4 regions of the Rothia sp. HMSC071C12 genome follow, and region 2 is predicted to be linked to each of the others. Evidence: predicted binding sites of a transcription regulator. Region 2 holds the regulator's gene; each other region holds the start of a gene.

Region 1 (2,203 bases), on a different contig from region 2:
CGTTCAACGCCGAATGCGCTGATAGGGGAGCGAACCGCATAGGCGCATGCTGTGCGGTCACAACCCCCTACACTGGAACTATGACTACTTACCCCGAACCCACCCTCATCTTTGAGAACCCCGAACTGACCGTCCGTGCGTTCAGTGTCTCCGAGATGGACAACAGCGTCTACCTCATCACCATGCGCGCCACCGGCGAGCAGGTGCTCATCGACCCTGCAGACGACGCAGAAGAACTCTATGCATTCACCCTCGACGCGCTCCTGAAGGACTGCCCGCAGCTTGAACTGGCAGACGGCGAAGAACGCCGCGTGCGAGTCATGGAGAAGGAAGAGGACTTCAACTCCATCAGGCCCCGCGCAATCGGTCTGACCGGCATCCTCGTTACTCACGGCCACTGGGACCACATCCGCGCTATTAAGGAGCTCGACCACCTCACCGGTGCCGTGACCTCCGCGGGTGCAGCTGATGCAGCCGCTATTAAGGAGCAGGAAGACTACACCGTCGAAGAAGAACTGACCGGCGGCGAAAGCTTCGACTTCTACCTCTCTGACACCGTCATCCGCGCCCTGCACGTGCCCGGCCACACCCCCGGATCCATCGTCTACACCCTCAAAACCACCTGGGAAGACGGCACCCCCGCAACCCTGCTGTTCACCGGCGACACTCTCTTCCCCGGCGGCGTGGGCAAGACCGACTCCCCGCAGCAGTTCGGCGAGCTCTTCTCCAACGTGCTCGAAAAGCTCTTCGGTGGCTTCGAAGACGACGCCATCGTACTGCCCGGCCACGGCCGCTCCACCACCCTCGGCGACGAGCGCCCCCATCTGGAAGACTGGGGAACCCGCGGCTGGTAAACCGCGCCTGACAGTCCGCCTCATATAAGTACTGCACCCTCATGCCTTCACCCGCCGCATAATCCCGCTGGTGAAAGGCGTGAGGGTGTAGAATTTAAGTTCGAAGATAAGACGAAAGGATTTTCGATGACACCCCGCTCGGCACACGGTAGCACCGCACTCAAAGCGAACGATCTGACCAGTATCCGGGTGCAGGGTGCCCGCGAAAACAACCTCAAGAACGTAGACCTCACCATTCCGCGTGATGCGATGGTCGTCTTCACCGGCCTCTCCGGCTCCGGTAAGTCCTCCCTCGCCTTCGACACCATCTTTGCGGAAGGTCAGCGCCGCTACGTCGAGTCGCTGTCCTCATACGCGCGTATGTTCCTCGGACAGGTCGATAAGCCCGACGTAGACTTCATCGAGGGCCTCTCCCCGGCGGTGTCTATCGACCAGAAGTCCACCTCCAAGAACCCGCGCTCAACCGTCGGTACCATCACCGAAATCTATGACTACATGCGTCTGCTCTGGGCGCGCATCGGCCACCCGCACTGCCCCGAATGTGGCGAAGAAATCACCCAGCAGACCCCGCAGCAGATTGTGGACATTCTGCAGGAGTACCCCGAACGCACCCGCCTGCAGATTCTCGCGCCCGTCGTCAGCGCACGTAAGGGCGAGTTCGTGGACCTCTTTAAGGACCTGCTGACCCAGGGCTATTCGCGTGCCCGCGTGGACGGCGAAACCGTGCAGCTCTCCGACCCGCCCAAGCTCGCCAAGCAGTACAAGCACACCATTGAGGTGGTCGTCGACCGCATCGTCATTAAGGACGGTATTCACCAGCGCCTGACCGACTCCATCGAAACCGCGCTCAAGCTCGCCGACGGCCGCGTACTCATCGACTTCGTGGACCGCGAGCAGGACGACCCCGAACGCACCCGCTCCTTCAGCGAAAACCTCGCCTGCCCCAACAACCACCCGCTGCAGATCGACACCATCGAGCCGCGCGCCTTCTCCTTCAACTCGCCGTTCGGCGCATGTAGCGCCTGCGACGGCATCGGCTCGCGCCTGGAAGTAGACACCGAACTGCTCGTACCCAACCCCGACCTGACCCTCGGGGAGGGCGCTATCGCCCCCTGGTCGCAGGGCAAAGCAACCACCGAATACTGGCTGCGCCTGCTCGCAGGCCTGGGGGAGGAGCTCGGCTTTGACCTGAACACCCCCTTCAAGGACCTGCCCGCCAAGACCCGCGCCGCCATCCTGGAGGGCAAGGACTACAAGGTTGAGGTGTCCTACCGCAACCGATTCGGCCGCGAACGCCGCTACACCTCCGGATTCGAAGGCGTGAAGGCGTACATTAAGCGCAAGCACGA
Region 2 (2,203 bases):
GCGATAACTATTGGGTAGCTATTCTCTAGTTAGGTCAGAGCGTCGGATGCACCAGGCTGCGCAGGGTCGCACTGGGTGACCCCGGAACCCCATCCCCTGCGCTCTCTCTTCGCCAGATGCTCCCTAGAGCATCCGAGGTAGATCATGCGAAGAGAGAGGCAGAGGATTCGAATACATTCGAACACCCATTCACTCTCCTCTCCCGAAAGACTCCGGGTTGAATCTTCGAATATTTTTCGAACATTCACCCGTAAATCCTGAATTCCAGGAGAGATTCAAGAGTATATACGAACTCTTGTTCTAAAGTCTAGCAGAGATGTACTAAAAATTTCTTCGAGTTTCGAAGAAAAAATCTAGAATATTTGTTTGAGTTTTTCGGTGTAGTGTTCTACACTGGTGTCAAGAGACGTTCCACACGCTCCTGATGAGTCCTACTCACAGCAGGTTTCTGTACCCGTTACGGTTTGATTCTGTATCGAATGCAGGTGCTGCTGACTGAGTTTTATAGGGCGGAGGCGCATACTCGTTGCCTGCGTATCGCTCCGGTATCGCTCCGGCACGGATAGAATTCCTCCACCCCCTGACGAGATAAGACCCATTTCGGCAGAACCAAAAAATTTTTAGGACTTCACCAGAAAACGTGTGAAGCACCCATCCGTGCCCCGACCGGACTGTGTCTCAAACAGACTGCAGAGACCGGAGTACAGAATTCGGGGCACAGACCGAAGGAAAAGAAATGGCAACAGCACCCCGTCCGGCGCTGACCGCGCGCCAGCAGAAGATTCTTGACGCGATCCGCACCGAGATTGAACAGAAGGGTTACCCGCCGTCCATGCGCCAGATTGGTGACATGGTGGGTCTTGCGTCCCTGTCCTCGGTCACTCACCAGCTCGGTCGCCTCGAGACCATGGGCTACATTCGCCGCGACCCCAAGCTCCCCCGTGCCATTGAGGTGCTGGATGAGAACGGCATCGGCATCCACGGTAGCGCTTCCTCTTCCCTGCCCGAGCTGCCGAACTTCGAAGTCGGCGATGAGGACCTCGTACCCGTTCCCCTGGTTGGACGAATTGCAGCGGGCGGCCCCATCACTGCCGAGCAGTCCGTGGAGGATGTGCTCGCTCTGCCCCGCCAGCTGGTCGGTAGCGGCAAGCTGTTCATGCTCAAGGTCAAGGGTGATTCCATGATTGACGCCGCAATCTGCGACGGCGACTGGGTGGTTGTCCGCGAGCAGCACACCGCAGACAACGGCGATATTGTTGCTGCGCTACTTGACGACGAGGCAACCGTGAAGGTGTTCCGTCAGGTCGACGGCCATACCTGGCTCATGCCGCGCAACTCCAACTACGAGCCGATTATGGGCGACCGCGCAACCGTCATGGGTAAGGTCGTCTCCGTGCTGCGTAGTCTCTAGAAAACCACAGCCTCTAGAAGATGCAGTCTCTGAAAGACGCGGGCTCTAAACAGCCACAGCATCTCAAAGAAGCTGTTTTAAACAACACAGCCTCTAAAAGACATAGCTACGAGGCTTTTAGCTCTCTATAGAAATCACCCCGGTGCTACGTGAATGTTCACGTATCACCGGGGTGATTTTTATATTTCCAAAGCGGAAGGTGCGGCGCTGCCAGGACTGGATCCCGCCCGAGCTAACGCTCAATACTCGCCGAAAGACGAGCCAGCGCGCCGGTCACCGCGGCCTTATTCTGCGTTGACCACATCGGCGGCATCGCCTTCATCAAGAAACCGCCGTAGCGTTTAGTCGCCACACGCGAATCCAGCACAGCCACCACGCCGCGGTCAGACACCGAACGGATCAGGCGACCCGCGCCCTGCGCCATACGAATCGCCGCGTGGTGAGCAGAAACCGCCATAAAGCCGTTACCGCGATGACGGTTCACCGCCTCTGTACGAGCCTGCGCAATCGGGTCATCCGGGCGCGGGAACGGAATGCGGTCCATCACCACCAAGCGGCAAGAGTCACCGGGAACGTCCACGCCCTGCCACAGGCTCATCGTTCCGAACAGGCATGAGTCAACGTCCTCGCTGAACTCCTCCACCAGGGCCTTGAGCGAAGACTCACCCTGCAGAAGAATGTTCAGGTCGCTGTGCTCACGCATGTATTCGGCGGCACGCTCGGCGGCGCGCTTCGAGGAGAACAGGCCCAGGGCACCGCCCTCCGACGCCTCGCACAGCTCACGCAGACGCT
Region 3 (2,203 bases), on a different contig from region 2:
CCGCAGCGCAGGAGGAAGGAATAATAATTCTTCACGTGTATAAATAGTGTATAAAATGCCCGTTTACTGAGCGAGTGAAAGCACGCTTTTTTCACGAAACGGAAGCACGAGGCGCAAGATCAACCGCCGCGCACATCGCATTGATTAGACCCAGCAGTTCGGCGGGCTGCAGTTCACGGCCGGTAAACAGCAGAACCTGCTCCACCGCCTGATACAGCAGCATCTCCAGGCCAGAAACCACCGTGCCGCCGTTCGCCTCCCAGGCGCTCGCCAGCACCGAAGGCCACGGGTTATACGCAACATCGAGCAGTACCGGCCGGTGCGTTGCGGAGGCGCCCTTCAGCCCGCTCAGCTGGCTCGCCCATTCATCCGCCGCATGCGCCGGAAGCGTAGAAATCACCGGGTGATGACCGCGCTCCGCAAGATTCTGCGGCAGCTCAGCCAGGGAAACCTGCTCCAGCTGAACGCCCAGGCGGTCCGCCGCCTCCTGCACGCTACCGAGCTTATGCAACGAACGGGCGTACACGCTCACACGGGAATACCCCAGCTGATGCAGTGCGGTCAGGGCGGAAATAGCGGTCGCTCCCCCGCCCACAATCGCGGCAGAATCCTTGAGCGGCTGCGGCTCCAAACCGGCGTGGCGCAGCGCGTTCACAATGCCAATCACATCCGTGTTATCGCCCAGCACCTTCTCACCGCGCGGATACACCGTGTTCACCGCACCGGTCACTCGGGCAGTCTCACTCAGCTCATCGCAATACTGAATGACCGCGGTCTTCAACGGCATCGTCACCGACAGACCCGCAATATACGGGGCGTCCTCCGTACCCTTCGGGTGGCGCACCCCGTGCATAATCTCCGGCAAATCATCGGGCAGAGTATCGCGGCGATCATAACCCAAATTCTGCTCACCCAAAAAGTCATACGCGGCACGATGCAGCGCAGGCGACAGCGAATGCGCAATAGGGTGCCCCAGCACGTAGGCGCGGCGAAGATACGGGGCCTCACGGTACGGTTCAGTCTTCATCGATAGATACTCTTTCGCTCTCAACGCGGGGGAACGCTCTCAACGCTTGGGGCTTGCGGACGCGCACGCCACGAACCCGCGTTCATGGGCGCACTCTACCCATTTTAAGGGACAAACCAATATTCGGGTATAGCCCAACAACAAAGCACAGCCCAGCATTCGGGTACAGCAAAGGCGGGCACCTCCCCACTCTCGTGGAGGCGGTACCCGCCTCAGCAAGGAACCTTCAGTCCAAAGCTACCAAATCGTAGCTACCAGCTAAACCAATGAGCTACAACTTAGCTACAACGGTTCGGGTGCTTAGAACACCACTGGTTGTACTCTTCAACGTAACGCTGGTGCTCAGCGTACGTGCGGGAGTACTTAGTCTCACCGGAATCCAGGTCCACAGTCACCCAGTAGTAGTACGGGTTCTTCTCAGGAGCCGCAGCAGCCTTAATCGAAGCCAACTGCGGGGAACCAATCGGACCCTTCGGAAGACCCTTATTCGCATAAGTGTTGTACTTATTGCTCTTATCGGCCTTCTGCTCTTCAGTCAGGTGGTACGAACGGACACCCAGACCGTAAGTCACGGTCGCATCCGACTGAATCAGACCCGAGGTCTCACCATCGGGGTTGTTCAGGCGGTTCTCAATGATGCCTGCAACCGCCACGTAGTCCTTCGGCTGAGCCTCAAGCTCCACGATGGAGGCGATGGTCAGCACCTCGAAGGTCTTCTGGTCGCCGCTCACGCCGGCTTCCTTCAGGTCAGCCTTGGTCTTATCAACCATGGTCTGAATGACCTTCTTGATGTCGGTGTCCTTCGGGAAGCGGTACTCACCCGGGTGCAGCCAACCCTCAATCGAGGGGAAGTTGCTCGGCACACCGTACTGGGTGTAGTTGCTGACCGCGTCCTCAACCTGCTTGCGGGTGAACGCGCCATCGGAGCCAGAAACAATCAGGTCGATGGTTTCGCTCACGCGCTTACCCTGCGGAATCGCCAGGTACAGTACGTTGCTGTTCGCCTCGATAATGGTCGTAATCGCGCTCGAGCTGCTCATGTGCTGCTGCAGTTCGTAGGTGCCAGGCTGCAGGTACTTGCCCTTGCTCTCCTTGGTGTACACCTCAACAAACTTATCAGCATCAGCAACCACGCCCGCTGCCTCAAGCTCCTGCGCCACCTGCGCGGTGGACTGG
Region 4 (2,203 bases), on a different contig from region 2:
GGCGCTGGGCGGGAGCTGAAGACGCCTGAGTGCCGGGCACCTGACCGGGAAAATACCCGCCGGAAACCAGGGACGCCGCGGGCTGCGGCTCATAGGGATTCTGGCTCATAGAATTCTTCTTTCACAAAAGTTTGAGTGGGATACGTCGAACAGGGCGCACCGCTTAGTGGCGGCCCACCGTGTTCTGAGTACCCAAGGAGGCGAGCACACCGCGCAGAGCCACACCCACCGGCTCAGTCTCTGCGGCAGGGTTGTGCTGCACGTAAGCGTCAATAGCGGCGGAAGCGTCCTTCTCGCTCCAGCCCAGAGAGGTGAGAGCGTCAAGCACCTGCGGCTTCCAGACAATGCCCTGGCTCAGCGGCAGCTCATCAGTCTGACCATCGCTGAGAATCAGCTTGCCGGCAAGCTCCAGTACAATACGGCGGGCACCCTTCGGGCCAATACCGGGAACCTTCGTGAACGCCTTATCGTCACCGGTCGCCACGGCGCGCTCCACCTCAGCGGCAGTGTGAACACTCAACACCGCCAGAGCAATACGCGGACCAATACCGGAAACCGAAAGCATCATATCGAACACTTCACGCTCGGCAGGCTCCGAAAAACCGTACAGAGTCATCGACTCTTCACGCACAATCATGGTGGTCAGCACGGTAGCTTCCTCACCGGTGCGCAACTTGGAGAGAGTACGCGCGGTAGCGTACACGAGCATGCCGAAACCGTTCACGTTAATCACCACATGATCAAGGCCCACCTGAGCCACACGACCGGTCAGGGATGCAATCATTTCTCTCCACCTTTCAACACCGCGCCCCGAATCAGGCTCGCGGCAGTGTGAGGGCACCGGACACTCCGGCACCCACAGAACGCACTCCCCCAGTTCAACGGGGAGACACTACAAGTATATTAGAATATTTCTTCTGAAATCAAGCATATATTCGAACTTCTTAGCGAATACATGCGAGCCAGCAAGAGGTACGAAAAAGCCCACGAATGCGCCTCTAGCGGCGAGCGCGCGCCTCCGCCTCCATCCAGGCACGCTGCGCCGGAGTCAACGACCCGCCGCGGCGAGCCTGCGCCGGGCGTGAACCCTGGTGAGTCTGCGTCTGAGCGGACATGTTAATGCCCGAACCGATGCCACCGCCACGCCAGCCGTGACAGATCGCAATCGCCAGGGCATCAGCAGCATCAGCGGGCTTCGGCATGGAATCCAGCCCCAAAATGCGGGTCACCATGCGGCCCACCGACGCCTTGTCCGCGCGGCCGCTACCGGTCACCGCCGCCTTCACCTCCGAGGGGGTATGGAAGAACACCGGCACGCCGCGCATCGCCGCAGCAGAAATCACCGCGCCCGAAGCGTGCGCCGTACCAATCACCGTGTTCACCTGCTCCTGAGCGAAGATACGCTCAATCGCCAGGGCATCCGGCTTGTAGGTGTCGAGCCAGTGGGAGGCGGCGTTGAAAATCCAGAGAATACGCTGGTCCAGGGACTCCGCCGGGATTGTGCCGGCAACACCCACGTTCACGAAGTGCGCCTTACGGTCGGCAGTCATGTCGAGCATGGAGAAGCCGCAGCGGGTCAGGCCCGGGTCAACACCCATGATGCGGGTTGCACCCGGCACACGCTCCACGGCGGTGGCAGCATGGTTCTCACGCATGCTATCGCGTGCGGCAGGTTGAGCGGCGGCCATCATCTCCCCTTTCGACAAACTCCCTCTAGAATCTCTAGATTCTAGCCCTTCAGAATCCTAGCACCCGGCACCGGGGCGTGCCACGAGCGCGGTCATAACGAGCACAGTCACCACAAGTACAGCCACCGTGCGCCCCGCGAAAAGCACCCAGCGCATCCCCCAAATAGCCCCAAGACGCTAAGAAGCCACTCCCCCAACCAGCCACCCTACGGCGGCTCGGTTAAAGGAGCGGCTTCTTCAAGCATCAGATATCAGAACCCGAGTGATTACTCAGCTATGATTACTCAGCTTCCAGCTCTGCCATAACCTCGTCAGAGACGTTAGCGTTCGAGTAGACGTTCTGAACGTCGTCGAGCTCTTCAATAGCATCTGCCAGCTTCATGAACTTCTTAGCACCCTCAGCGTCCAGGTCAACCTGCATGGTCGGGCGGAAGACCGGGTCGTCGTTGTTGTACTCCAGGCCAGCCTCGTCCAGTGCCTTACGGATCTCGGGCAGGTCGGTCGCTGCGGAAACA

The links. Region 2 encodes LexA, which represses DNA repair genes until DNA is damaged. Its sites were predicted from a motif close to TCGAACANNTGTTCGA; they were not measured.
Region 1: a site for LexA is predicted at 943-958, ahead of uvrA (excinuclease ABC subunit UvrA). Genes of this name have one in related genera too.
Region 3: a site for LexA is predicted at 1,139-1,154, ahead of HMPREF2942_RS02055 (shikimate dehydrogenase). Genes of this name have one in related genera too.
Region 4: a site for LexA is predicted at 924-939, ahead of ruvA (Holliday junction branch migration protein RuvA). Genes of this name have one in related genera too.

The regions. Positions count from the first base shown of each region.
Region 1 covers NZ_KV814371.1:44,238-46,440, reverse strand. The annotation lists gene HMPREF2942_RS03535 (MBL fold metallo-hydrolase) at 81-854, shown strand; gene uvrA (excinuclease ABC subunit UvrA) at 981-2,203, shown strand, end outside.
Region 2 covers NZ_KV814350.1:77,367-79,569, reverse strand. The annotation lists gene lexA (transcriptional repressor LexA) at 737-1,411, shown strand; gene HMPREF2942_RS00710 (ATP-dependent DNA helicase) at 1,644-2,203, opposite strand, start outside.
Region 3 covers NZ_KV814369.1:22,043-24,245, reverse strand. The annotation lists gene HMPREF2942_RS02055 (shikimate dehydrogenase) at 92-1,027, opposite strand; gene mltG (endolytic transglycosylase MltG) at 1,306-2,203, opposite strand, start outside.
Region 4 covers NZ_KV814371.1:12,992-15,194, forward strand. The annotation lists gene ruvA (Holliday junction branch migration protein RuvA) at 164-784, opposite strand; gene ruvC (crossover junction endodeoxyribonuclease RuvC) at 999-1,688, opposite strand; gene HMPREF2942_RS03445 (YebC/PmpR family DNA-binding transcriptional regulator) at 1,969-2,203, opposite strand, start outside.